DNA from 2 places in the Microbacterium sp. AC026 genome. Region 2 is predicted to be linked to the other one. Evidence: predicted binding sites of a transcription regulator. Region 2 holds the regulator's gene; the other holds the start of a gene.
The links. The regulator LexA, encoded in region 2, represses DNA repair genes until DNA is damaged. The targets are predictions, from matches to a motif close to TCGAACANNTGTTCGA.

Region 1 (14,266 bases), 2.8 Mb from region 2:
GACGAGGACCTCGACCTCGCGGCCGATCTGCTTCTGGTTCTCTTCGAGCGAGATGCGCTCCTGCAGCGCGATGAGCCGGTTGTAGCGTTCCTGCACGACGGCCTTCGGAACCTGGTCTTCCATGGTCGCCGCCGGTGTGCCCTCACGGATCGAGTACTGGAAGGTGAAGGCGCTCGAGAAGCGGGCCTGTTCGACCACCCGCATCGTGTCCTCGAAGTCCGCCTCGGTCTCACCGGGGAACCCGACGATGATGTCGGTGGTGATCGCGGCATGCGGAATGCGATCACGGACGCGGTCGAGGATTCCGAGGAACCTCTCACTGCGATAGGAACGACGCATGGACTTGAGGATGCGATCGCTGCCGGACTGCAGCGGCATGTGAAGCTGCGGCATCACAGTGGGAGTCTCAGCCATCGCGTCGATCACGTCGTCGGTGAACGCAGCCGGGTGAGGACTCGTGAAGCGAATGCGCTCGAGTCCTTCGATCTCGCCCGCCGCGCGCAGGAGCTTGCCGAATGCCTGGCGATCGCCGAACTCCACGCCGTAGGAGTTGACGTTCTGTCCGAGGAGGGTGACCTCGATGGCACCGTCCTCCACGAGGAGGCGGATCTCGTTCAGGATGTCACCCGGACGGCGGTCCTTCTCCTTGCCGCGAAGGCTCGGAACGATGCAGAAGGTGCACGTGTTGTTGCATCCGACCGAGATGGACACCCACCCGCTGTGCGCAGAGTCGCGCTTGGTCGGGAGCGTCGAGGGAAACACCTCGAGCGACTCGAGGATCTCCAGCTCGGCGTCACCGTTGTGTCGCGCTCTCTCGAGAAGGCCGGGAAGCGACCCCATGTTGTGCGTGCCGAAGACCACATCGACCCATGGGGCCTTGTCGAGAACCGCTTGCTTGTCCATCTGGGCGAGACAGCCCCCGACGGCGATCTGCATGCCGTCCTTGCGGCGCTTCACCGAAGCGAGCTGACCGAGGGTCCCGTAGAGCTTGCCCGCGGCATTGTCGCGAACTGCGCACGTGTTGATGATCACGACATCGGCCTCGGCGCCGTCCGTGGCTCGGACGTATCCCGCACTTTCGAGCGAGCCCGAGAGACGTTCGGAATCGTGGACGTTCATCTGGCAGCCGAAGGTGCGGACCTCGTACGAACGCTGGCGCCCGTCACGGTCGATTGCGGCTGACGACGACGCGATGATCGTCGGTTCACTGCGCGGGATAGTCATGATCTCCCCATTGTACGAGCGGTTCCCCCTCGCTGCCGCTGCCGCTGACCGGCCGGCGCCGGGCGAGGTGCGCGCCCTCCCCGGTGTCAGTCCGAATCGACGAATCGGACCCGCGACGAGGAAGAGCCGGAAGAACCCTCGGCGAGGGCCGTCTTCGCAGCCGTCATCGCGACAGAACCGTTGTACCCGCGACGTGATAGCTGACCGACGAGGCGTCTCAGAGCAGTATCCGGGTCGAGGCGGGACATCGATCGTGCTTTCGAGCGAGCGTACTCGAGTGCACGCTCCGCGTCGTCGTCGGGAACGTCGCCCAATGCCGCGTCGATCACATCGCGGGGAATCCCCCGCTGCGAGAGCGCTCGCGACAGAGCGACCCGTCCCTGTCCTTTTCGCTCGATTCCCGACATCACGAGCTGATCGGCGAGAACCGCGTCATCGAGGTAGCCGCGGCGACAGAAGTCGTCGATCACGTCGTCGATCGATCCGGAGTCGAGCCGGACGCCGTTCTCTTCGTAGCCCTTGAGCACCATCCGCGCCTCGGACAAAGAGAGCGATCGAGCCCTCAGCTTGCGCACGAGAAGCTCCTCGGCGTCGACACGCAGCTTCGACGGATCGACTCCGCTCTCATCTGCTGAGTCGTCGTCGTGTGGTTGCAGTGCACGCAATCGGGGTGCAGACCGAGCCGCAGCGCCTCGAGCAGGATGCCGTTCGCTGGGCCCACGAGAGTCGACGAGTGGAGCTGGAGCCGAGTCGCCGGTGGATGCGACTCCCACCGCCGTCGATTCCACGAGGCCTGCGTCTTCCGCGGCGCGGGGGTGACTGCATCGGACCCGGCAGTACTTCGATCGACCGGCTTCATCCGCGCGGAATCGCGGCCGAACAGAGGGATGATGGGGGCGAGCTCCTGAGGCTCGCCCCCGCCATCACTCATGGTTCACTCCGGTTGCGCCACAACCGCGAACCATCACGATCATGCCGGGCGGCGCTCGGCGAGCTCGTCAGCAGGTGCCTCGGTGGCTCCTCCGATGCCGAGCTTCTGCTTGATCTGGGTCTCGATCGCCAGCGCGATGTCGGGGTTCTTGAGCAGGAACGTTCGCGCGTTCTCCTTGCCCTGTCCCAGCTGATCACCGTCATAGGTGTACCAGGACCCGGACTTCTTGACGATGCCGTGCTCCACACCGAAGTCGATCAGGCTGCCCTCACGGGAGATGCCGACGCCGTAGAGGATGTCGAACTCAGCCTGCTTGAACGGCGGAGCCATCTTGTTCTTCACGACCTTGACCCTCGTACGGTTTCCGACTGCGTCGGTGCCGTCCTTCAGCGTCTCGATTCGGCGGATGTCCATTCGGACGGACGCGTAGAACTTCAGCGCCTTTCCACCCGCGGTGGTCTCCGGCGAGCCGAAGAAGACACCGATCTTCTCTCGCAGCTGGTTGATGAAGATCATCGTGGTGTTCGTCTGGTTGAGCCCACCGGTGAGCTTTCGCAGCGCCTGAGACATCAGACGAGCCTGCAGACCCACGTGGGAGTCACCCATCTCGCCCTCGATCTCGGCTCGAGGCACGAGCGCGGCCACAGAGTCGATGACGATCAGGTCGATCGCCCCGGAGCGGACGAGCATGTCCGCGATCTCGAGCGCCTGCTCACCCGTGTCGGGCTGCGAGACGAGAAGGGCGTCGATGTCGACACCGAGCTTCGCGGCGTAGTCAGGGTCGAGCGCGTGCTCGGCGTCGATGAAGGCAGCGATTCCGCCGGCGCGCTGAGCGTTGGCGATCGCGTGGAGGGTGAGCGTCGTCTTACCCGACGACTCAGGACCGTAGATCTCGACGATTCGTCCACGCGGCAGTCCTCCGACGCCGAGGGCGACATCGAGAGCGATGGAACCGGTCGGAATGACGGCGACAGGCGCACGCTCGTCGCTGCCCAGTCTCATGACCGAGCCCTTTCCGAACTGACGATCGATCTGGGCGAGGGCGGTCTCGAGGGACTTCTCGCGGTCAGCGGGTGATGGCATGACGTGCTCCTTATGCTCGCGTGGTGCCGCCTGTAGGCTGTCGCGGTCCTCCCGGCTGGGCGGAACTCTCCGACAAGGCGTATGGCTCTTCGGCTTGTTCTTCACCGTAAGAGGAGCCTCCGACATTGCGTCGTCAGCACCGCGAAACAGGGAGAGAAACGTCTCTGAACCACTTGTGCAGAAGACTACGCCGGTTTCGAACACATATTCGACGACACGCCGTCGCGGCGTGTCGCAAATCGAAACCGCCTCGAACGCGGCCCTCGCCGCGAACACCTCAGAGGGTCATCGCTTGCGCGGCTCCAGACGACCTGCACCGTGTCGCCGCTCCAGGGGGACATCCGTCTCGGCGCACAGCGCCAGCCAGATCTCGCGCGGTGCGACGCCAGCGTCCAGCGCTTCGTCGGCAGTGCGCCCGGCGAGCTGAGTCAGAACGAGGTCGCTGATCAGAGATGACCCGCGACCGCCGAATTCCGCATCGACTGCGCGGAGGAACTCACTACGTCGCATCAGAGGCTATGAGAGTCCGACGTTCAGTGGAGCGACAGCTCGGGCTCGACAGAAGCCACGAGATCGTCCGGAACGACATCAGGGAAGACCTGAATGCCTTCGAGGACCGAGATCCGGTCGCCGACCTCGCGCATGATGATCGAGATGGGAACATCCAGAGCGTCAGCCACCGAGGCGAGAATCTCACTCGATGCTTCCTTCTGGCCCCGCTCGACCTCGCTGAGATAGCCCAGCGCCACAGAAGCCTTGCTTGCAACCTGCCGGAGCGTCCGCCCCTTCTGCAGGCGGAAGTCCCTCAGCACATCGCCGATTTCCTGTCGTACAAGAATCATCGGAACCTCCTCCCAGATCGCCTTCTCGAGGTCTCCCTCGAAGAGACCGCCAGTCTAGTCCTACCGACCTTCACAAAATCTACCTTCGCACGCTGTGCTTTCGGTGTGAGCACATAGGACATAACGGAGCGCACCCATCCCCTATTCCCGCAGAACCCGAGCGAGCATATCGATCGCCGCGTCGACCGCCTGCGCCCGCACCTCGGTACGATCACCGTCGAATCGAAACACCTCCGTCACCGAGGAATCCGGCGTCACCACGGCCACATGCACCGTGCCGACCGGCTGACCGTCAGGTGAGTCCGGCCCCGCGATACCCGTGGTCGAGACGCCGACGTCGGCAGGGGCCCCGTCGACGTTCAACGCACCGCGCGCCCCCGCCGCCATCTGAAGAGCGACGTCGGGGTGCACGGGACCGTGCGCGTCGAGCAGCGCGTCGTCGACGCCCAGCAGCGTGTGCTTCACCGGAGTGGCGTACGCGACGATCGCTCCGCGGAGCGAGGCCGACGCCCCCGGCACGGAGACGAACTCGGCCGCGAGAGCACCGCCCGTCAACGACTCCGCGACACCGAGCGTCCAGCCACGCTCGACCAGCGCGGCGAGCACGGCCGACGCAGATGTCACGAGGGCTGCCGCGCGCCTCGCACCTGCGCGACGATGTAGTCGATTCCGCTCGCCACGGTGAGGATCAGCACGAGGACCATCAGGATCGCGGTCACGAGCAGCCACGGCTCCAGCCCGATCACGACGTGCAACGGAAGCAGCGCCCAGGACAGGGCCACCGCCTGCACTGCCGTCTTGATCTTGCCCATCCAGGCCGCAGCCACGACGTGCTCCTTCGCCACCATGAGACGGTGGATCGTGATGCCCCACTCCCGGATGAGGATGATGATCACCAGCCACCAGTTCAGCTCGCCGAGTATCGCGAGACCGATGAAACCGGCGCCGGTGAGCAGCTTGTCGGCGATCGGGTCCCAGAGCTTTCCGAAATCGCTGACGATCTCGTAGCGGCGGGCCAGATAGCCATCGACCCAATCGGTCGAGATCGCGACGATGAAGAGAACGGCGGCGATCCAGCGGACAGCGATGTCGTCGAGTCCGAACGTGCCACCGATCAGCAGAAGGACGAAGAAGATCACCGCGAGCGGTATGCGCGCGACCGTGATCGCGTTGGGAAGCTGCCGTGGAATGGCCATCAGTCGCGTCCCGTCAGTCCCCAGGCGTCTTCGTCGCCATCGTCTTCAGCCTCGACCACAGGAAGTCCCTGGAACTGCGCCTCGACCGGGTCGTGCGGCGTTCCGGCAGCAGTCGCGGCCGAGGAGGGGGCAGGCGGCTTCGGCGGAGTGTCGTCGCCTCGCAGCTTCGCCATGACCTGGGGCAGCTGTTCGGCCGTCGCCAGCACATCGCGCGCCTTGGATCCTTCTGACGGGCCGACGATCTCTCGCGACTCGAGGAGGTCCATCAGGCGACCGGCCTTCGCGAACCCGACGCGGAGCTTGCGCTGCAGCATCGACGTTGACCCGAACTGCGACGACACGATGAGTTCGGCCGCGGCGAGAAGAAGCTCGAGATCGTCGCCGATGTCCTCGTCGACTTCCTTCTTCTTCGTGGGCTCCAGCGCTTCCTGGACGTCGGCGCGGTAGTCCGGACGAGCCTGACGCGTCACGTGCTTGACGACCGCGTCGATCTCCTTCTCATCGACCCACGCACCCTGCAATCGGAACGGCTTGGACGACCCCATGGGCGAGAACAGCGCATCGCCCTGTCCGATCAGCTTGTCGGCGCCGGGGCTGTCGAGGATCACGCGGCTGTCTGTGACGCTCGTGACGGCGAACGCGAGGCGTGAGGGGACATTCGCCTTGATCAGACCGGTCACAACATCGACGCTGGGTCGCTGCGTCGCGAGCACGAGGTGGATACCGGACGCGCGTGCGAGCTGGGTGATGCGGACGATCGAGTCCTCGACGTCGCGCGGGGCGACCATCATCAGGTCCGCCAGCTCGTCGACGACGACGAGGAGGTACGGGTAGGGCTTGAGCACGCGTTCGCTTCCCACAGGAAGCTCCACCTCGCCGGCGCGGACGGCACGGTTGAAGTCGTCGATGTGACGGAACCCGAACGACGCGAGGTCGTCATACCGCATGTCCATCTCCTTCACGACCCACTGCAGCGCTTCCGCCGCCTTCTTGGGGTTCGTGATGATGGGTGTGATCAGGTGCGGCACCCCGGCGTAGCTCGTCAGCTCCACGCGCTTGGGGTCGATCAGGACCATCCGCACATCCGTGGGTCGGGCGCGCATGAGCAGACTCGTGATCATCGAGTTGACGAAGCTCGACTTTCCGGAGCCGGTGGAACCGGCGACAAGCAGGTGAGGCATCTTCGCGAGGTTGGCGATGACGATGTTCCCACCGACGTCCTTTCCGACGCCGATCGTCATCGGGTGGGTGCTCTTGTGCGCTGCCGGAGACCTGAGCACATCGCCGAGCGCGACCATCTCCTTGTCGGCGTTCGGGATCTCGATTCCGATCGCGCTCTTTCCGGGTATCGGCGAGAGGATCCGCACATCGTTCGATGCGACCGCATACGCGAAGTTGTTGCTCAGCTGGAGGATCTTCTCGACCTTGACGCCGTGCCCCACCTCGACCTCGTACTGGGTGACCGTGGGGCCACGCGAGAAACCAGTGACCTTCGCGTCGACCTTGAACTGCGTCAGCACGCTCGTGATCTGCTCGATCACCTTGTCGGTCGCCTCGGAGCGCGCGACCGGTGGAGGCCCTTCGACCAGAAGACCTGGCGACGGCAGCACGTACGGGGCGACGGGGGCCTGGGGGCCTCGCTCCCCGGCCCTGCCGTGCCGAAGCCGTCGAGACCCGGAAGCTCCGGCATCTCTCCTGTGTCGGACTCGTCGTCGAGCAATGCGGTGGTCTGCTGCCCTGCCAGGGATTCCGTCACGGACCGCACGTCCGTCAGCACCTCCGTCGCCGCGTCGTACGGATCTTCCACGACGACGGCCTGATCGTAAGCCGGAGTCGGCTCGGAGGTCGTCAGCAGCGCGGTGATGTCGTCGGAGCCCAGCGTCCCCTCGTCGGGGTCTTCCTCACGGCCGGTCTTGTTCCGCCGCCACCAGGGAAGGACGTCAGGGTCGTCGACCTTGTCGGACTCGTCGATCGCCGCGGCTTCCTTCACAGGCTTCTCGGTACGCTCAGCGTCGAACATCCACGCGTAGAGGTCGCCTAGGCGCTGCCCGATACGGTTCGGCGGAGTCTTGGTCAGGATCAGGATGCTGAGTCCCGCCAGCAGGGCCAGGACGATATAGGCACCCACCGGAGTGAGATACGAGAGCGGCTCACCGATCATCCAGCCGAAGAGACCGCCCGCTTCGCTGAGCGCAGGCATGCCGTCCCGGGGCTGCGCACGAACGAGCAGTCCGGCGGAGTCGACTCGACCCGCTGCGATGTGGCAGAAGCCTGCCAGGGTGAGTACGAAGAGTCCGAAGCCGATGCCGATGCGCCCGTTGTCGTGGACGGATGAGGGATGGCGGAACAGCCACCCTGCCAGCAGCAGCAGCAGCACGGGCATGACGAAAGCCACGCGCCCGACCAGAAGCCCCACCGAGTAGGCGCTGATGTTCGACGCGACCTCGTTGCCGATGAAGAACCATTCGTTGACCGCTCCGGCGATCGCCAGAAGCACCAGCAGGAAGGGGAATCCGTCGCGCCGGTCATCCTTGTCGAGCGTCTCCGGGCCGAATGCCCGGAACAGACCACCGACGCCGTGGGCGAGCCCGTTCCACGCTCGTACCGCCACCGGAGGCTTGTCGATCTCGTCGATGTACTTCTTCGGCGCAGCCTGGGCCTTCGGCGCAGCCTGCCGCTTCGGGCGAGGCGTGGCGCTCTCGGACGCGCGCGCGGACTTCGTGGTACTCCTGGCCATGCTCTCACGTTACGGCCAGAGGCCGACATTCACCCGTAATGACGCGGCATTCCGGCCGGTTCCCGGGCCCGCGAAGGGAGATCAGGACGTGCGATGCACCATCGTGTCACGGAGATCCCCCGCGTCGGTGACCACGAAACCCTCCGACCGATACAGGGCGTGCGCGAAGTTGTCCCGTTCGACGCTGAGGCTGATCCGAGGGTGCCCCTGCTCGCGCGCGTGGGTGACGAGGCGTCGAAGCAGGGTCCGTCCGACTCCGTGCGCCCGCCAGATCGGCTGCACTCCGATGATGAGCTCGGGCACCGCGGTTCCGACGAAACCGAAGCCTGCGTCGTCCGGCGCGAGCATCCGATACCACGCCGCACCGATGGGTCGCAGATCGGAGTCGAGCGCGATGAACCCGGCATCCGCCGGCCGCATCCACCCCGCGATGTAGCGCCGGTGCTCGACGGCGCTGAGAATCTCATGCCGAGCGCGTGCCCCGCCGGAGCGCCAGTTCGCCGCCTCGACGACCATGTCGCCGAGGAAGCTCCCGTCCGCCTGGTCGGCGGGTCGAATCGAGAAGACGTCCGGCATGGAGTGAGCCTAGGCCGTTCGCGTTACAGCCGAGTGTCGGTCGACTGGGAACCCGCGAACCACCGGGCTCCGATCACGCTTCGATGACCAGTGGGACGATCATTGGACGACGACGGAGCTTCTGGTTGACCCAGCGCCCGATGGTCCGACGGATGACCTGCGAGAGCGCATGCGTGTCGCGCACGCCGTTGCCGGAGGCCTCCTTGAGGGCGGCGACGATCTTCGGGGTGACGTCATCGAAGACGGAATCGTCTTCGGCGATGCCGCGCGCGTGGATCTCCGGACCGGAGATGATGCGACCTGTGGCGGCATCGACCACGACGATCACGGAGACGAAGCCCTCTTCAGCCAGGATCCGACGATCCTTGAGGTCTGCGTCCGTGATCGCGCCGACGGTCGAGCCGTCGACGTACACGAAACCGAGATCGAGCTGGCCGACCACTCGGGCGTCGCCGCCCTTCAGGTCGATGACCGTGCCGTTCGAGGCGATGATCGTGCGCTCGGCCTCGATGCCCGTGTCCTGCGCCAGCTTGGCGTTGGCGATCAGATGGCGGTACTCGCCGTGCACGGGCAGCACGTTCTTGGGTCGCAGGATGTTGTAGCAGTAGATGAGCTCACCCGCTGCAGCATGGCCCGAGACGTGCACCTTGGCGTTCGCCTTGTGCACCACGTTCGCGCCGAGCTTGGTCAGACCGTCGATCACGCGGTACACGGCATTCTCGTTGCCGGGGATGAGGCTCGAGGCCAGGATGACGGTGTCACCCGGTCCGGGCTCGATCGCGTGGTCGAGGTTGGCCATGCGACTCAGAACGGCCATGGGCTCGCCCTGCGAGCCGGTGGACATGTAGACGATCTTGTCGTCCGGAAGGTCGCGGGCCTTCTTGTAGTCGATGAGAAGACCGCTCGGCACCTTCAGGTATCCGAGGTCCTCGGCGATCGTCATGTTGCGCAGCATGCTGCGTCCGAGCAGCGCGACCCGTCGGCCGTGCGCATGCGCGGCGTCGAGAACCTGCTGCACGCGGTGCACGTGACTCGAGAAGCTCGCGACGATGACCCGGCGAGGCGCCTTGCCGATGACCTGATCGAGCACGGGGCCGATCGAGCGCTCCGTGGGCGTGAACCCGGGCACGTCGGCGTTCGTCGAGTCGACGAGGAACAGGTCGACCCCTTCCTCGCCGAGGCGGGCGAACGCGCGGAGGTCGGTGATGCGTCCGTCGAGCGGAAGCTGGTCCATCTTGAAGTCGCCGGTCGCCAGCACGAGGCCCGCGGGAGTGCGGATCGCCACGGCGAGTGCGTCCGGGATCGAGTGGTTGACCGCGACGAACTCGAGGTCGAACGGTCCGACCTGCTCCCGCTGGCCCTCCTTCACCGTGAGGGTGTAGGCCTTGATGCGGTGCTCCTTGAGCTTCGCCTCGACCAGCGCGAGCGTGAGGCCCGATCCGATCACGGGGATGTCGCTCTTCAGGCGCAGCAGGTAGGGAACGGCACCGATGTGGTCCTCGTGCCCGTGGGTGAGGACGACTCCGACGATGTCGTCGAGGCGGCTCTTGATCGGCTCGAAGTCCGGCAGGATCAGGTCGACTCCGGGCTGGTGCTCCTCCGGGAAGAGCACTCCGCAGTCGACGATCAGGATCTTGCCGTCGAACTCGAAGATGGTCATGTTGCGACCGATCTCACCGAGTCCGCCGAGCGGAGTGACCCGCAGCGTCCCCTCGTCGAGAGCTGCGGGTTCTGCGAGCGGGATGGACATGCTGTCTCCTCAGTCGGACACTCCACGCGTCCGTTCGTTCATGGTGACGCGCCTCGGCGCGTGCGTTCTCAGCGGGTCGTGCCGTGCACCTTCGGCAGGGCGCCGCCCGCGGCCGCGTTGCGGTCGGGGCGGAAGTTGGAGAAGTCTGCTCCCGGAACGTCCCTCACGAGATCGAGCTCGTCCTCGATGAGCGCGGCCTCCCACTCTTCGGGACCCACCAGGGGCAGACGCACGCGGGGGCTGGAGATCCGGCCCAGGCCGTGCAGGATGTACTTCGCGGCGACGGTTCCCGGGACATGCGTCATGACCGCGCGCACGAGCGGCTCGAGCCTCTTGTGCTCTGCCGTGGCCGTCGTCAGATCGCCTCGGTTGACGGCGTCGATGATGGTGCGGTACGGAGCCGCCGCGACGTTGGCGGTCACGCCGATCAGGCCGGTCGCGCCGATGGCGAGATGCGGCAGAACATTCGCGTCGTCTCCCGAGAAGTACATGAGGTCGGTCTGGTTCAGGACGCGGCTCACCTCGGAGAAGTCGCCCTTGGCGTCCTTCACTGCGAGGATGTTCGGGTGCTTGGCGAGGCGCAGGATGGTCTCGTACTTGATCGGCACGCCGGTGCGACCGGGGATGTCGTAGAGGATCACCGGGAGGTCCGTGGCGTCGGCCACCAGGCGGAAATGCGTGAGGATCCCGGCCTGGGTCGGCTTGTTGTAGTACGGCGTGACGATCATGATGGCGTCTGCGCCGGCCTTCTCGCTCGCCTTGTAGAGCTCGATCGCGTGCGCGGTCTCGTTGGATCCACCGCCGGTGATGATCTTGGCGCGTCCGGCCGAGACCGACTTTCCGACCTCGACGAGCTTGAGCTTCTCAGGGTCCGTCAGGGTCGAGGTCTCGCCGGTCGTTCCCGTCACGACGATTCCGTCAGCACCGGCGGTGATGACGTCATCGATGTGCTTCTCGACGGCGGGCCAATCGACTTCGCCGTCGGCCGTCATCGGAGTGACGAGCGCGACGAGAACCTGTCCGAAGGGGTTGCCCGAGTGCGTCATGCCCCCAGCGTATCGGTTCGGATGCCGCTCACCCAGACGAGGGACGGCGGATGACATCTCCCCGGACGATCGCGACCATCATCTCGATAGGGATCCACATAGGCTCGACTCCATGGCATGGGTCACACACGAATCGTCGACGGTGTACGAGAACCGGTGGATCGAGGTTCGGGAGGACCAGGTCACGGGGCCCGGGGGCGATGGCATCTACGGTGTGGTGACCATGCGGCATCCGGCAGTCTTCGTCGTCGCACTCGATCACGAGGACCGCGTCTGCCTCATCACTCTCGAGCGCTACACGACCGGAGTCTCGATCGAGATTCCTGCCGGAGGAAGCGACGGCGAAGAACCGCTCGCGGCAGCGCAGCGCGAGCTGCTCGAGGAGACGGGCTTCGTCGCCGAGGACTGGACGGAACTCGGAACGATGAACGCCCTGAACGGGATCGCCCACGCCCCCGAGCACGTGTTCCTCGCTCGGGGTCTGACTCCGTCCGACGACTCCACTCGCACGCAGGCGGAGGAGGGCATCGACGCCGTCACCTGGGTACCGTTCTCCGACGTCCTCGGCATGATCTCCGATGGCCGCATCACCGATGGAGAGACCGTGGCGGCGATCGGATACGCCGGTATCCGTCTGGGCAGATTCCGCTGATCTCCTAGCGCCCTCATTCGCGCACGGCGCGCCCACAGCGGGACGCGGTCGACGTTCAGATCAGACGCGGCCGCGACGTGCGACGCCGGAGGTCAGCGCGCTCGGAAGCAGGGACGCGACAGCGACGATCGCCTTGTAACGCAGCGACGGGATCGAGACGGCCCTTCCGCGCGCCGCGTCACGGAGCGCCTCGCGGACCACATTCCGCGCGTCGAGCCACATGAAGCCGGGAACGCCCTCGTGCCCCGGTTCGAGTCCCATCCGCTCGTGGAAGGTCGTGTGCGTGAAACCCGGGCAGACGGCGGTGACCGTCACTCCGTCGGGTGCGTACTCGACATTCGCCCAGCGGCTGAATCCGATCAACCAGCTCTTGCACGCGGAATACGTGGAGCGCGAGATGAACCCTGCGACGGACGCGACGTTGATGATCCGGCCCCCACGGCCGCGCATCGTCTGAAGCGCCGCGTGCATGAGCCGCATCGACGCCTCGACGTGAACGCGCAGATGGCGCACCTCGTCGTCGATGTCGTTGTCGGCGAACTGCAGCGGGAGGCCGAAGCCTGCATTGTTGATGAGAAGGTCGACCGGATCGGAGACATCACGGAGACGGTCGGCCACGCGCTCGACATCCTCGTCGATCGACAGGTCGGCGGGAAGCACCTCGACCGCGACACCGTGCTCGCTGCGCAACTCGGCCGCCACGACCTCGAGATCGCCGGCGGAACGTGCGACGAGGATCAGATCGGCTCGGCGCCGGGCCAACTGGCGCGCGAACTCTGCGCCGAGGCCGGCGCTCGCTCCGGTGATCAGTGCGGTGGGCATCAGCGCTCGTATCCCAGGAAGCGGAACCGGATGCCGGAGCGCGACGTCTGCCACTCCCCCTCGTTCACGAGCCGCCACCCGGCTTTGGACGGCGCATACGCGTCGCCGGAGACCTCGATGTCGAGCTCGGTGACTTCGAGGCGGTCGGCGTCGGCGATCACCAGGCGGAAGATCTCGGCGCCGCCGATGATCCATACCTTCTCGTGGCCGCGCACCGCGTCCGTGACGGTCGCGGCACGACGGGCGCCGTCCGCGGACCAGTCCTGCTGGCGGGTGATGACGATGTTCTCTCGCCCTGGAAGCGGGCGGAAGCGCTCAGGGAGCGAGTCCCACGTCTTGCGACCCATGATCACGGGAGCGCCGAGGGTGACTTCCTTGAAGTGAGCGAGATCCTCGGGGACGTTCCAGGGCATGCCGCCCTCTGCTCCGATGACGCCGCCGTGCGCCTCGGCCCAGATCAGCCCGACCCAGGTCATACCGCGACCGCCGCCCTGATCGGAGCGTGGTGCTGGTAATCCTCGACGACGAAGTCCTCGTAGTCGTAGTCGAGGATCGACTCGGGCTTCCGGGCGAACCTCAGCGTCGGGTATGGATACGGTTCGCGCGTGAGCTGTTCATTCACCTGGTCGAGGTGATTGTCGTAGATGTGGCAGTCACCCCCGGTCCAGACGAAGTCACCCGGCTCGAGTCCCACCTGCTGGGCGACCATCAACGTCAGCAGGGCGTAGGACGCGATGTTGAACGGGACGCCGAGGAACAGGTCGGCGCTGCGCTGATAGAGCTGGCAGGAGAGCTTGCCGTCCGCCACGTAGAACTGGAACAGGGCGTGACAGGGAGCAAGCGCCATGTCGGGGATGTCCGCCGGGTTCCAGGCAGACACGATGAGTCGCCGGGAGTCGGGCGTCTGCCGGATCTGCTCGATCACCTGAGCGAGCTGATCGATGCTCTCACCCTCCGGCGTCGGCCAGCTGCGCCACTGCACTCCGTAGACCGGACCCAGATCGCCGTCGGCATCCGCCCATTCGTCCCAGATGGTGACGCCATGCTCCTGCAGCCACTTCACATTCGAGTCGCCCCTGAGGAACCAGAGGAGCTCGTAGGCGATCGACTTGAAGTGCACCCGCTTCGTGGTGATGAGCGGGAAGCCCTCGGAGAGATCGAAGCGGATCTGCCGCCCGAAGACGCTGGTGGTGCCGGTTCCTGTTCGATCGGACTTGTGAGTGCCGGACTCCAGCACGTCTCGGAGAAGGTCTTCGTACGGCGTCGGGACGGCTGCGCTCATGTGTGCCAGACTACCCGCCCTGGGGGCTGTCGAGTCGGATCGTCACGATGCGACATATCGGCCCGGGCGGTGCCGGATCGCCCGTATTCTCGACGCATGTCACCCGCCGTCGCCCTTCTCCTCGC
Region 2 (14,266 bases):
GTCAGCACGACGGCGTCGGCTCCCGCCGCATCGGCGGCCCTGATGATCGTGCCGAGGTTTCCCGGGTCCCTGATCTCCTCGCAGATCGCCACCAGACGGGGGGATGCCGCGAAGATGTCCCGCACCGACGTGGGCGCCTGCCGGACGACGGCCACCAGCCCCTGCGGAGTGACTGTGTCGGCCATCGCGTTCAGCACGTACTCCGTGACGTACTCCACGTCGATGCCGGCATCCGATGCCTTCGCGCGGATGTCCGGATGCTTCTCCCAGCCGGTCGGGGTCGCGAACAGCTCCACGATCGCCTCAGGACTATAGGTCAGCGCCTCGCGAACCGCCTGGGGACCTTCGAGGAGGTAGAGCCCTGTCTCGGCGCGCGCGCTGCGCTTGGTCAGCTTGGCGACGGCACGGACTCGGGGCGAACGGGGGTTCTCCAGCACGTTCACAGTCTAGAGAACGGCAGGACCGTTCCTGCGCAAACGCCGGGCGAACGACAGAGGACGCCCTCCCGAAGGAGAGCGTCCTCTGTCGTGAAGAGCTGCTTACGCAGCCGACTTCGGGGCGTTGACGTCGGAAGGCAGAGCCTTCTTCGCCGTCTCGACCAGCGTCGTGAAGGTCGCTGCGTCGTTGACCGCGAGGTCGGCGAGCATGCGACGGTCGACGGTGACACCCGCGAGACCGAGGCCCTGGATGAAGCGGTTGTACGTGATGCCGTTCTGGCGTGCAGCGGCGTTGATGCGCTGGATCCAGAGACGACGGAAGTCGCCCTTGCGCTTGCGACGGTCACGGTACGAGTAGACCAGCGAGTGGATGACCTGCTCTTTGGCCTTGCGGTAGAGGCGCGAACGCTGACCGCGGTAGCCGGAGGCGCGCTCGAGGATGACCCGACGCTTCTTGTGGGCGTTTACCGCCCGCTTGACTCTTGCCATTTTCCTGTGTTCCTATCGTGCGTTCGGGCGCGTCAGCGACCGAGAAGCTTCTTCGCGACCTTGGTGTCAGCCTTCGACAGCACCTGGTCCTGGTTGAGGCGGCGGGTGCGACGGCTCGACTTGTGCTCGAGGTTGTGGCGCATTCCGGCCTGCTGCTTCTTCAGCTTGCCGCTGCCGGTGATCTTGAAGCGCTTCTTAGCACCCGAGTGGGTCTTCTGCTTCGGCATCTTCTCTTCCTTCGTATGGCGCCTTCTCAGGCGACGGTGTCAACCCGCGGTGCGGGAGTCTGGGGGCGGGAGTTATTCCGCTGCGGCCTCGGCCGGCTCGTCGGCCTCGGTCTTGGCTTCGCGGGCGGCCTGCTTGTTCGCTGCGCGCTGGGCGTCGCGAACCGCATTCTGCTCCTGCTTCGCCTCGGACTTGCTCTTGAGCGGAGCCACGATCATGACCATGTTGCGGCCGTCGATGGTCGGGTTCGACTCGACGGTTCCGAGCTCGGCGACATCCTCGGCGAACTTGCGGAGGAGACGGACGCCCTGCTCGGGACGCGACTGCTCGCGACCACGGAACAGGATCATGGCCTTCACCTTGTCGCCGGCCTTGAGGAAGCCCTCGGCGCGCTTGAGCTTCGTCGTGTAGTCGTGCGCCTCGATCTTCAGGCGGAAGCGGACCTCTTTGAGGATGGTGTTCGCCTGGTTGCGGCGAGCTTCCTTCTCCTTCTGGGCGGCTTCGTACTTGAACTTGCCGTAGTCCATGATCTTGACCACGGGCGGCTTCGAGTTGGGCGCGACCTCGACGAGGTCGAGATCTGCTTCCTGCGCAAGGCGCAGCGCCGCCTCGATGCGGACGACGCCGATCTGCTCACCCGCGGGACCGACGAGGCGGACCTCGGGGACGCGGATGCGCTCATTGGTGCGGGGATCGCTGATGCGTAGCTCCTTAGACGATGGGATTCGGCCACCAGGATGCTGTCAGCACCCCGGGCGAAATCAGAATCGTCCCACCCACCGGCATTCAGACGCCGGCTCCGCACCCTGCCTGCCGGACCCCGTCTGACGACGCGATCCGGTGGAGTGCAAGACCCGGTAGCCTGGAACGGCAAGCGCGGGTGGGAAGTGAATCCTCTTTCGTACCGGAGCATGACGCTCCGGAGCCCGACAAAGTCTAACAGAAGGCAAGGCGAAGTGACGAACCAGGCATCGGATGAGGCTGCACGCGAGCGCGAAGAGCGCTGGGCACGGCAGGAGGAGGCGGCGTCCTCCGCCACGCGGGACATCGCCGATGTGCCGGCGGTCGAGGTCATCACGACCGCAGCCGTCCACCTCATGAGTGCCGCGGCGGTCAAGCTCGGCCTCGCCGACGACCCGCACGCGGCGCAGCAGCTCGACCTCGATGAGGCGCGCAAGCTCATCAACGCCCTCGCCGGGCTGATCACCGCCGGCGCACCGGAGATCAGCGACATGCACGCGCGGTCCCTCCGAGACGGGCTGCGCTCGCTGCAGCTCGCGTTCCGCGAGGCGTCGACCATTCCCGACCCGATCGGCAAGGGTCCGGGCGAGAAGTGGACAGGCCCGGTCAACTAGGGACTGCCGGCCGCTGCGGCTGACCGGTCGGTGGCAGCACCGAGCCGGTCAGGCCGAGCGACGCAGCTTCACGGTGAGAGAGTCGGCGAGCACCGCGATACGATCATCCGCCGCCCACCGCTGCGCCAGGCGCGCGAGCACGGCGTCGAGCACCTCGCGCTCGAGCCCGTCGACCAGCTCGAGGATGACGATCAGTTCCGGTCCGCGCAGACGAGCGTCCGGGTCTCCGGCCGCGACGGCGACGTCGATCACGGCGAGTTCATGCGCGACACTCTCCTGCAGAGCAGTGAAGACCTCGGGCGAGAGGAAGCTCGGCTCCCACCGATGACCCTGCGCGACTGCCCACACCGCGGGACGACGGAGGACGAACTCGGTGTCCGACGTCGGGTCGAGAACGATCAGATCCGTCTCCTCCGCCGACGCTGCGAGAGCGGCGCGCACGGCTTCCACCGGGATCGGACGGGCCGTCGCGTCCCAGCGCTGCATCGCCTCGACCGACGAGAACACCGGCTGCACGCGACGACCGTCGGGAGCCGCGACCGTCACGATCGAGAGCTCCTGAGTCTTGTCGACAGCGAGACCGCTCGGCGCCACGCCCTCCTCGCCCTTCTCGGCGATGAGCGGGATCAGGACCCGCGCCGAACGGAACGCGTCGACGACCTCGGTCTGAGCACCGTCGCCCGCCCGAAAACGCAGCAGCGCGTCGAGCAGAACCGGGTCGGCCGATCCGTCGTCGGCGGCATGAGGGTTCGACTGGAAGCTGCGGCCCTCCCAGGGCACACCGGCCGAGTCGCCCCGATCGCTGGACGGGTGCTCGTGCGACCCATGACGGTCGTGGGGACCGTGGTCCCCGGCGTCGTCAGTCCCCTGCGACATCCAGCGCCTCAGCCAGCGTGAACGCGCCGGCGTAGAGTGCCTTGCCGACGATGGCGCCTTCGACGCCCAGCGGCACCAGTTCGCGGAGCGCCACGATGTCATCGAGGTTCGAGATGCCTCCGGATGCCACGACGGGCTTCGGGGTGCGGGCTGTGACCTCGCGCAGCAGCTCGAGGTTCGGCCCCTTGAGGGTCCCGTCCTTGGTGACGTCGGTCACGACGTAACGGCTGCAGCCGGCATCCTCGAGGCGCTCGAGCACCTCCCAGAGGTCGCCGCCCTCCTTCGTCCACCCGCGAGCGGCCAGCGTCGTACCGCGGACGTCGAGTCCGACAGCGATCGCTTCGCCGTAACGGCTGATCACGTCGGCGGCCCACTCGGGGTTCTCCAGCGCGGCCGTGCCGAGGTTGATGCGGGTCGCGCCGCTCTCGAGAGCCGCCTCGAGCGTCGCGTCGTCACGGATGCCGCCGGACAGCTCGACGTTGACGTTCTTGAACTGCTTGATGACCTTGCGGAGGATCGGTGCGTTGCTGCCGCGTCCGAAAGCGGCATCGAGGTCGACGAGATGGATCCACTTCGCCCCCTGTGTGACCCACTCCCCCGCGGCGTCGAGCGGGTCGCCGTAGCTGGTCTCGGTGCCGGCCTCACCCTGAGTGAGGCGGACGGCCTTGCCCCCGGCGACATCGACGGCGGGAAGAAGGGTGAGAGCGGGAGACTGCGCGAAGTCGTTCATGACGTCCTCAGGTGAGATGGAGAGACCGATTCGTCGGCACGAGAATCGACACTAGCCCGCGTATCGGCCCGCTCCAAAACGATGACAGCAGAGAACCTCCCGTGCCACGCGGTAGCCTCGATGACGCCCCTGTTTCGGTGTGTGAGGAGATGTTCCATGGTGCGCGATGCGGAAGCGCGAGGAGGCGGACCCCTGCGACGCGGGAATGCGCTGCCTCCCGAGACTCCGGATGAGCGCGCTCAGATGCCGACTGGACCCGACGCGGAGCCCACAGCCCCGCACCCCCGACCGGCACCCCAGCCCGCCCCCGCGCCGGGAACACGAGCCGCAGCGGCATGGGCAGCCGCCTCCGCCGCAGCTCCTCCTTCCGATGATGCGCGACCGGCCACGCCCGCTGTGCCGATCTCCGCACCGCCTTCGGTCCCCGCTGCGCCACCCGCCGCCCCTGCAGTACCGCCCGCGCCCTCAGCCGCATCGCCCGCAGCCCCTGCGGTACCGACGACGCCGGCACCTTCCGGAGCGCCCGCTGCGACCGGATCGCTTTCGACCGCGTGGTCGGAACAGCAGAGCTCTTCGACTCAGGACAGCACCGCGCGGCCCGCCGTTCCGGCGGCCACGGCGCCGCGCCCCCAGTCTTCCGACGTACCGCCCGCTCCGCCGCTGCCGGTGCCCGCCTCGGCCCCGTCCGCGCCCAACGCCGCCGCTGCAGAGTCGGCGTCCTCGGCATCCTCGCGTCGTCAGCAGCGCGAGCAGGGCGTGGGGCGTCGCTCGTTCCTTCAGGAGGAGCGCCGTGAGGAGCCAGCGCGTCAGGGCGGTCGCGGGCTGCTCAACCGCGTCGGGTTCACCCTCGGCCCGAGCGCTCGCGAACGCGCCGTCCGCGACGACGAGCACGCGGTGAGCCGCCATTGGCCGGGCCCCCGCACCGTCGCTGTCGTCAACGGGAAGGGCGGGGCGGGAAAGACACCTGCCACCGTGCTGCTGTCGGCGGTCTTCGCGCAGTACGGCGGCGCCGGGGTTCTCGCGTGGGACAACAACCAGACCCGCGGCACCCTCGGCTGGCGCACCGAGACGGGGGCGCACGAGCGCACGCTGCTCGAACTGCTTCCGCAGACCCAGCGCCTGCTGGGAGCCCAGGGACAGTCAGCCGACCTCGCGCACTTCGTGCATCACCAGCCGCAGGAGAAATACGACGTCCTGCGGTCGAAGCCCGTCCGACTGGCCCACGAGAATCGGCTCCGGCCCAGTGACGTCGACTCCATCCACGCGATCGCGGCCAAGTTCTACCGTCTGATCATCATCGACTCCGGCAACGACGAGTCCGATCCGATGTGGCTGCGGATGATCGACCTCGCCGACCAGATCGTCGTGGCGACGACGACACGTGACGACCATGCCGAGGCCGGGGCGCTACTGCTCGAGGCACTCGAAGACCGCGACGAGCGATCCGCACGGCTGGCTCGCGAGTCAGTGGTCGTCGTCAGCCAGGCGGACCCGAAGGCATCCCCCGCCGAAGTCGCAGACGTCATCGCCGGATATCAGCCGCTCGCGCGCGAAGTCGTCGGCATCCCCTTCGATCGGGAGATGGTCGACGGTCACCTCCGTCTTCGTGCACTTGCGGCGCCGACGCAGCGGTCGTGGCTCTCTGCCGCGGCCGCCGTCGCCCGAGGCTTCTGAGCCGTTCGGCAGAGGACCCGACGGACCGGTCGTCCGAGGTTCGGATCGACGGCGGCTCAGCGGGCTGCCGACGCGTCAGGACCGAAGGCTGTCGACCCAGTTGCGGAGCAGCTGGATTCCGGCCTCGCCGGACTTCTCAGGATGGAACTGCGTCGCGGAGAGCGGCCCGTTCTCGACCGCAGCGAGGAACGGATCGCCGTACGTCGACCACGTGAGCACCGGCTGAGGGAACGGCGGGATGACATCGAGCTCCCACGACTGCGCGGCGTAGGAATGCACGAAGTAGAAGCGTTCGTTCTCGATGCCCTTGAACAGCACCGATTCGGCGCCCGGCTCGACCGTGTTCCACCCCATGTGCGGCAGCACCGGCGCGTTGAGCTCCGTGACCGCTCCCGGCCATTCGCCGAGACCCTCGGAATCGTGCCCGCGCTCGACACCGTGCGCGAACAGAACCTGCATGCCGACGCAGATGCCGAGCACCGGGCGCCCGCCTGCGAGCCGGCGATCGATGATCTCGTCGCCGCCGTGCGCGTAGAGCGCATCGCGGACGGCCTGGAACGCCCCGACTCCGGGCACCACGAGACCGTCTGCCTCGAGCGCCTCCGTGCGGTCGCGCGTCAGCACCGCATCAGCACCGGCGGCGATGAGCGCCTTGACAGCCGAGTGGACGTTGCCGGATTCGTAGTCGAAGACGGCGACCCGGGAGCCCTGCTCACAGTGCGCCCTTCGTCGACGGGATGCCGTCGACCAGGGGGTCGAGGGCCTTGGCCTGGCGGAACGCCCGAGCGAATGCCTTGTACTCGGCTTCGGCGATGTGGTGGGGGTCGCGGCCCCCGAGAACGCGTACGTGCACCGTGAGTCCCGCGTTGAAGGTGATGGCCTCGAACGTGTGGCGCACGAGCGAACCGGTGAAGTGGCCGCCGATGAGGTGGTGCTCGAAACCGACAGGCTCCCCGTGTGAACGAGATAGGGACGCCCCGAGATGTCCACGACAGCCTGAGCGAGCGCCTCGTCGAGCGGCACGAGAGCGTCGCCGTATCGCGAGATGCCGGACTTCTCGCCCAGCGCCTCACGGATGGCCTGACCGAGAACGATCGAGATGTCCTCCACGGTGTGGTGTGCGTCGATCTGCGTGTCCCCCGAGGCGCGCACAGTGAGGTCCGTGAGCGAGTGCTTCGCGAAAGCAGTCAGCATGTGATCGAAGAACGGCACCGACGTGTCGATACGGCTCGCACCAGTGCCGTCGAGGTTCAGCTCGAGCTCGACGGTGGACTCCGACGTGCTGCGCACACGCGTGGCGGTGCGCGGGGTCTGGGCGGGGCTGCTCATGAAGCCGATCCTATCGAGGCGAGGGCATCGAGGAATGCCGTGGTCTCCGCCTCGGTGCCCGCGGTGACGCGGAGGTGCCCGGGTATCCCGACGTCGCGGATGAGAACACCCTGCTCGTAGAGCTGCTGCCAGACCTTCTGGGGCTCTGCGACACCCCCGAACAGGACGAAGTTCGACCAGGACTCATGCGGGGTGTACCCCAGCGCCTCGAGCGTCGCGGAGATGCGATCCCGCTGCTCGACGATCTCCTCGACCATGCCGAGCATCACGTCGGAGTTGCGCAGAGCGGCGACGGCTGCGGCCTGCGTGAGAGCGCTGAGGTGGTACGGCAGGCGCACGAGCCGCAGAGCGTCGATGAAGGCAGGATCCGCGGCGAGGTACCCCACGCGGGCACCCGCGAAGGCGAAGGCCTTGCTCATCGTGCGGGAGACGGCGAGCCGCGGTCGCCCCTCGAGAAGGGTCAGAGCCGATGCCGCGTCGTGCGGCGCGAACTCCTGATACGCCTCGTCGACGACGACGATTCCGTTCGACGCCTCGTACACGGCTTCGACGACGTCGAGGCCCAGCGGCGTGCCTGTCGGATTGTTCGGAGAGCACAGCAGGATGACGTCAGGATCGACATCTCGCACCTGCGATGCCGCCTCTTCGGGGGTGATCGTGTAGTCGGGCTGCCTGGTGCCGGCGACCCAGCGCGCTCCGGTGCCCTTCGAGATCAGCGGATACATCGAGTAGGTCGGGGCGAAGCTGAACGCCGTGCGGCCCGGCCCGCCGAATGCCTGCAGAATGTGCTGAAGGACCTCGTTCGACCCGTTGCCCGCCCAGATCTGAGCCGGTTCGAGACCATGACCGAGGTACTCCGCGAACCCTTCCCGGAGCGTGGTGAACTCGCGATCCGGGTAGCGGTTGACATCGCGGAGCGCGACCGCGATGTCGTCCAGGATGTCACTGGCGACCGCGTCGGGAACCGGATGCGTGTTCTCGTTGACGTTGAGTGCGATCGGAAGAGGCGCTTGCGGCGCTCCATAGGGCGTGAGCCCTCGGAGGTCGTCGCGAAGAGGGAGGTCGGCGAGTGATGCAGTCACCCTTCCCATGGTAGGCCGCCTTCGCTACACAGACGCCCGTGGTGACGGAGTGTGAACGCGCATCCGCGCCGCACCGCTCGATCGAACGGCCCTCACGGGTTCATTCCGAATACTGCGCCGGAATCGCCAGCTCCTGGCCGATCTGCAGCTCGCCGCCGCGCAGCAGGTTCAGACGCGTGATGTCGCCGATCACGTCGCGCGGATCGGCGCCGGGGGCCACGCTCTCGGCGATCGACCACAGCGTGTCGCCGGGCATCACCGTCACCGTCGCGAACGATGCCGTGGCGGTCTGTTCGCCTGAGGCCATCGCACTGCCGCCGCTGAGTGCGGCGAATGCGATCCCGGCTGCGAGCGGCACGGCCGCGACAGCGAGAACGACACGTCGACCGCGCGCCGTCAGCTTGAGCCGCGTCGCCGGACGAGCCGGAAGGACTGCTGCACTGCTGAAGGTGATGGTGCTCATGTCGTGCTCCTCTGCATCTACCGCGTGGGCGGTGAAGTTGGCGTAGCGTTCGCATTCGCGCCTCGGCCGGGAGCCGTGAATGCGAAGCTACGTTCCGAAGTTATCTTCGAATTCGAACATCTGTCAAGCGTTCTTCGAAACAGAAGTCCGGGAATAGGCCGACACGCTCGAACAGATCTTCCACTTCGGCGCGATTCTCGGATACGGTTTCGATGTCAACACCCCACCACGGGCCTCCGACATTCGAACTGAGACGCCGGAATCGCACACCTGAGGAGCACCATGAGCGACATCTCCGCCCCCGACGCCGACGTCCCGCGCACCCGTCGCCGCAAGAGCCTGAGTCCCAAGCAGATGGCGATCCTCGAGGTCATCCAGACGTCGATCAGCCGTCACGGGTACCCGCCGAGCATGAGAGAGATCGGCGACGCCGTGGGCCTCAAGTCGCTGTCCAGCGTGACCCACCAGCTCGGCCAGCTCGAGCTGAGCGGATATCTGCGACGCGACCCCGGCAAGACCCGTGCCATGGAAGTGCTCATCGACCTCCCCGGCACCAGCGGAGAGAATCCCGCCGATGTGGCGACCCCCGTGGGCGATGCGGCGCTCGTGCCGCTCGTCGGCCGCATCGCCGCAGGTGTCCCGATCACCGCCGACCAGCAGGTCGAGGAGATCTTCCCGCTCCCCCGGCAGCTCGTCGGCAAGGGCGACCTGTTCATGCTCAAGGTGTCCGGCGAATCGATGATCGATGCGGCGATCTGCGACGGCGACTGGGTCGTGGTGCGGTCGCAAAGCAGCGCCGAGAACGGCGAGATCGTCGCCGCCATGCTCGACGGCGAGGCGACGGTGAAGGTTCTCCGTCGACGCGACGGCCACACCTGGCTGCTGCCTCGCAACTCCGCATTCGAGCCGATCCTCGGCGACGAGTCCGTCATCCTCGGCAAGATCGTCGCCGTGCTGCGCGCGGTCTGACTCCCTCCCACCCTGCCGGTGACGGCGGGCGTCGACGCACCATAGGCTCGAACCATGTCGTCGCCGTTCGGTACCTGGACCTCTCCGTTCACCCCCGACCGGATCGCCGCGTCGTCTCCGCGGATCGATGGCAGCGCCTTCGTGGCTGACGAGATCTGGTGGGGTGAGTCGATCCCTGCCGAGGGCGGTCGCCTGACCGTGCGAAGTTCGACGGGTGCCGAGATCCTCCCCGCGCCATGGAGTGCTCGGTCTCGCGTCCACGAGTACGGCGGCGGGGCGTGGACCGCGGATGCCGACGGCACGCTGTACTTCGTCGATGCCAAGGATCAGCGCGTGCACCGCATGCCCCGCGGCGGTGCACCCGTTCCTCTGACACCCCGGGCCCGGCGCACGGCGGTCTGCGTCTGCAGAGCGGCCGCCTGTTCGCCGTGCGGGAGGATCTGTCCGTCTCCCCTCACCGACGCGCCATCGTCGAGATCCCGACCGACGGGTCGGCATCCGACCGGCCTGCGCTGTTGAAGACCCTCGTCGAAGGCGAGTCGTTCTACGCTCATCCGGCACTGTCTCCCGACGGTTCTCGTGCAGCGTGGGTCGAGTGGTCCGGCGATCGGATGCCGTGGCAGCGAGCGTCGTTGGTGATCTCGGACGGCACCGCGCGCACAGAGCTGTCCACTCGCGCCGCGCTGCAGCCCGAGTGGACGGCTGACGACGAGATCGTGTACTCCGACGATCCCTCGGGCCGCTGGGCTCTGCACCGACAGCGTGTCAGCGGAGCCCAGGCGGTCGGCACGGCGGAGCAGATCATCGACGACGACGCCGACACGGGATACGGCCTCTGGGTGCTCGGCAATCGCTGGTACCGCCCGCTCGCCGACGGTCGCGTCGTGGCTGTGCGCACGAACGGTCGCGACCGGGTCGTCGTCATCGACCCCGACGGCAGCGCCCACCGCATTCCCCTCCCCGCAGACGGCCACGTGAGTGTCGACGATGTCGCGGGCTCCCGCGTGCTGCTCTCCGGAAACAGCTCGACGACAGAACCCGGGGTCTGGTGCGTCGACGTCGACACGGGTCGCGTCGAGGCCGTCGCGGGGGCTGCGCCGACCGATCCTGCGTGGATGCCGCCCGCATCCGAGGTCCTGGTCGACGGCTCGCACGGGCCCGTCCATGCCTTCGCGTACCCGCCGACGAATCCCTCGGCCCACGCTCCGGCCGCGGATGACGAGCTCCCGCCCTACATCGTGCTCGTCCACGGCGGCCCGACCGCGCATGTGACCGGCGCGGCGTCCGCCGCCGTCGCGTTCTGGACGAGCCGCGGCATCGGCGTGCTCGACGTCAATTACGGCGGATCGACGGGCTACGGCCGTGCGTACCGCGAACGGCTGGACGGCGGATGGGGCGTGGTCGACGTCGACGACGTGATCGCAGCGGCCCGCGGCCTCGCCGATGCCGGGCTCGCGGATCCCGCCCGCATCGCGATCAGAGGCGGCTCGGCGGGTGGTTGGACAGTGCTCTCGTCGCTGGTGCGGGGAGGGACGTTCGCCGCGGGGATCAGCCGATACGGAGTGGTCGACCTGCGGATGCTGAGCGCGCACTCCCACGACTTCGAGGCGCACTACATCGAGGGGCTGGTGGGTCCGCTGCCCGAGGCGGAGGCACTCTACATCGCGCGTTCGCCCCTGACACACGCCGACCGGATCGACGTGCCGGTGCTGCTGATGCAGGGTGCGGACGACCGTGTCGTGCCACCGGCACAGTCCGAGGCGATCCGCGATGCGCTGGCGACGAGTGGTGTGGAGCACGAGTACGTGCTGTACCCGGGTGAGGGCCATGGCTTCCGGTCGAGCGAGACGATCATCGACGCCCTCGAGAGGGAGCTCGCTTTCCTCGGACGCGTGTTCGGATTCACGCCCGCGCGCTGATCACTCCCCACGCGGTTGCGCAGGCGCATCGCGCGCTCGGCTTCGCGGGTGTCCTGACGCTCGCGGAGGGTCTGGCGCTTGTCGAACTCGCGCTTTCCCTTGGCGAGAGCGATCTCGACCTTGGCGCGACCGTCGGAGAAGTACAGCTTCAGCGGGATCAGCGTGTAGCCGCCGGCGGAGACCGCGTGCTGCAGCTTCGCGATCTCCTCACGGTGCAGCAGCAGCTTGCGGACGCGCTTCGCCGAATGGTTGGTCCAGTGGCCCTGCGAGTACTCCGGGATGTGCACCGAGTCGAGAAAGACCTCGTTCCCCTTGACGAACGCATATCCGTCGCTCAGGTTCGCGCGCCCCTGGCGCAGTGACTTCACCTCGGTGCCGGTGAGCACCATCCCCGCCTCGTACGACTTCTCGATGTTGTAGTCGTGACGTGCGCGACGATTGGTCGCGACGACCTTCTCCCCGCGTTCCCTGGGCATGATTCTCTCCTGATCCGCGTCGCGCAATGGTTCCGGTGCCCGTCACGGGCGCACGACAGCCTGTCAGTCTATACCGGCGCGCGGGTCAGGTGCGAAGCCAGCGACGGATCGCGAAACCCGCCGACAGCGCGGCGAGCACGACGCCGATGCCGATCAGCACCGGGACGACGACGGCAGCGTCCTGCATCGACACCCAGGTCGTGATGAACGGCACGCGTCCTCGGAGATAGCCGTCGACGCCGAAGTGGACGCCGGCGACGACGGCCGCGCTTGCGAGGGCCGAGCCGAGGAAGGCAGCGAAGACGCCCTCCAGGACGAACGGCGTCTGGATGAAGCGGTTGGACGCCCCCACCAGGCGCATGATCCCGATCTCCTTGCGTCTGGCGTACGCGGAGAGCCTGATGGTCGTGCCGATCAAGAGGATGGCGGCGATCAGCATGAGCGCTGCGATACCGACCGCGATGTAGGTCGCGACCGTCAAGGCGGAGAACAGGGGTTCGAGGTACTGGAGCTGATCCTGGACCTGCTCCACCCCCGCGACACCGTTGAACGCCTCGGAGATGACCTGCGACTGGCCGGGATCCTTCATGGTGACGAAGAAGACCTCGAACGCCTGCTCGGGCGAGATCACGCTCGCCTGGTCCTCGCCGAGCTGATCGACGAGCTTGGCGTACGTGTCTTCCTTGGAATCGAAGCTGACCTCGCTGATGAGAGGAGCGAGCGCCTCGCCGTCGAGCTGTGCTCGCACGGCGTCGACCTGCTCCTCCGAGGCGCCGCCGTCGACGCAGGTGTCCTGCTCCGAGATGTCGGAGCACATGTAGACGGCGACCTGCGCCCGCTCGGTCCAATAGCCGCGCATCGTGCCGATCTGCGCCTGCATCAGGATCGCGGCGCCGACGAAGGTCAGCGAGACGAATGTCACGAGCACGACGGAGATGACCATCGAGATGTTGCGACGAAGCCCTCCGAGGGCCTCCGCGAGGATGAGTCCGATTCTCACGACGTCGGCCCCACTTCTTCCGTGCCGTCGTCGGACAGACCGAGTCGATCGGCCACCCCGAGCTCGGCGACGTCGACCTGCGGCAGCACGATGGGATGCGTCCGCGCCGCGAGGGCGACCGCCGGCTGCTCGTCTATCACCGGCGGCTCGATCGGCGCCGCCTGAGCCTCGGGAGTCTCGGATGCGGTCGGGACGGCGTCTGCGGACGCCGATTCCGCCTTGCGCTGCGCGCTGAGCTCCTCAGCGAGCGCGGCGCGGACCAGCGAGAGGTCGGCGGTCTGGCGCTGCACCTCCTGCACAGCAGTGAGTGCAGCGGCCGCGGCGGCACCGCGCACCTCCTCGGGAACCAGACGCGGGATGTTCGACGTGTCTCCGTAGCCGCCGTGCACCTCGTCTCGCACCATCTCGCCATCGCGAAGTTCGATGACCCGACGCTGCATCTGGTCGACGAAGCCCGCCTCGTGCGTGGCCATCAGCACGGTGGTGCCTCCGGCATTGATCCTGGCGAGGAGCTGCATGATGTCGACCGACGTCGCCGGGTCGAGGTTTCCGGTCGGCTCGTCCGCGAGCAGGACCTGGGGGCGATTCACGAGCGCCCGTGCGATCGCGACGCGCTGCTGCTCGCCGCCGGAGAGCTCGTGCGGCATCCGCTTCTGCTTCCCGTCGAGTCCGACCAGCGCGAGCGCCTCGGGCACCGCCTGCTGGATGAAGCCGCGCGACGAGCCGGTCACCTGCAGCGTGAAGGCGACGTTCTGATAGACGGTCTTCGACGGCAGCAGTCGGAAGTCCTGGAACACGGATCCGATGTGGCGGCGGAAGTACGGCACCTTCCGGTTCGCAAGCGAACGCAGATCGCGGCCGAGCACGGCGACTCGACCCGTCGTCGGCACGTCCTCGCGGAGGATGAGTCGCAGACAGGACGACTTGCCCGACCCCGACGCGCCGACGAGGAAGACGAACTCCCCGCGCTGCACTTCGAAGTCGACATCGGACAGAGCGGGCCGCGAGGTCCCGCGATAGCGTTTCGTGACGTTCTCGAACCGAATCATGGCGGTTCGAGCCTAAGCGCGCACCCTCGTCTGCCTGCGAGCGACACCCCGCTCGACCCCCTGCGTGTCGCACTCCACTGCTATACATGGAGGTGCCGATCCGTGCCGTCAGCATGGACGATACTCCGAGGGGGAACCATGACGACGCCTGCAGGCTGGTATGACGACGGATCCGGGCGTCAGCGGTGGTGGG

Region 1: a site for LexA is predicted at 3,435-3,450, ahead of recA (recombinase RecA). Genes of this name have one in related genera too.

Annotation. Positions count from the first base shown of each region.
Region 1 is NZ_OZ409857.1:687,283-701,548, forward strand. Features, by position in the region: gene miaB (tRNA (N6-isopentenyl adenosine(37)-C2)-methylthiotransferase MiaB) at 1-1,224, opposite strand, end outside; gene ACZZ93_RS03635 (regulatory protein RecX) at 1,311-1,799, opposite strand; gene recA (recombinase RecA) at 2,195-3,238, opposite strand; gene ACZZ93_RS03645 (DUF3046 domain-containing protein) at 3,524-3,748, opposite strand; gene ACZZ93_RS03650 (helix-turn-helix domain-containing protein) at 3,772-4,080, opposite strand; gene ACZZ93_RS03655 (CinA family protein) at 4,222-4,704, opposite strand; gene pgsA (CDP-diacylglycerol--glycerol-3-phosphate 3-phosphatidyltransferase) at 4,701-5,276, opposite strand; partial or broken gene ACZZ93_RS03665 (FtsK/SpoIIIE family DNA translocase) at 5,276-8,013, opposite strand; gene ACZZ93_RS03670 (GNAT family N-acetyltransferase) at 8,095-8,589, opposite strand; gene ACZZ93_RS03675 (ribonuclease J) at 8,663-10,339, opposite strand; gene dapA (4-hydroxy-tetrahydrodipicolinate synthase) at 10,408-11,385, opposite strand; gene ACZZ93_RS03685 (NUDIX domain-containing protein) at 11,498-12,037, shown strand; gene ACZZ93_RS03690 (SDR family NAD(P)-dependent oxidoreductase) at 12,098-12,859, opposite strand; gene ACZZ93_RS03695 (dihydrofolate reductase) at 12,859-13,335, opposite strand; gene ACZZ93_RS03700 (thymidylate synthase) at 13,332-14,141, opposite strand; gene ACZZ93_RS03705 (thioredoxin family protein) at 14,238-14,266, shown strand, end outside.
Region 2 is NZ_OZ409857.1:3,470,623-3,484,888, reverse strand. Features, by position in the region: gene ACZZ93_RS17705 (TrmH family RNA methyltransferase) at 1-437, opposite strand, end outside; gene rplT (50S ribosomal protein L20) at 540-926, opposite strand; gene rpmI (50S ribosomal protein L35) at 959-1,153, opposite strand; gene infC (translation initiation factor IF-3) at 1,226-1,876, opposite strand; gene ACZZ93_RS17685 (DUF1844 domain-containing protein) at 2,108-2,506, shown strand; gene ACZZ93_RS17680 (SseB family protein) at 2,555-3,382, opposite strand; gene priA (bifunctional 1-(5-phosphoribosyl)-5-((5-phosphoribosylamino)methylideneamino)imidazole-4-carboxamide isomerase/phosphoribosylanthranilate isomerase PriA) at 3,366-4,112, opposite strand; gene ACZZ93_RS17670 (MinD/ParA family ATP-binding protein) at 4,779-5,786, shown strand; partial or broken gene hisH (imidazole glycerol phosphate synthase subunit HisH) at 5,862-6,488, opposite strand; partial or broken gene hisB (imidazoleglycerol-phosphate dehydratase HisB) at 6,499-7,115, opposite strand; gene ACZZ93_RS17655 (histidinol-phosphate transaminase) at 7,112-8,206, opposite strand; gene ACZZ93_RS17650 (LysM peptidoglycan-binding domain-containing protein) at 8,298-8,660, opposite strand; gene lexA (transcriptional repressor LexA) at 8,943-9,629, shown strand; gene ACZZ93_RS17640 (dipeptidyl-peptidase 5) at 10,058-11,548, shown strand; partial or broken gene smpB (SsrA-binding protein SmpB) at 11,554-12,024, opposite strand; gene ftsX (permease-like cell division protein FtsX) at 12,110-13,024, opposite strand; gene ftsE (cell division ATP-binding protein FtsE) at 13,021-14,073, opposite strand; gene ACZZ93_RS17620 (DUF2510 domain-containing protein) at 14,212-14,266, shown strand, end outside.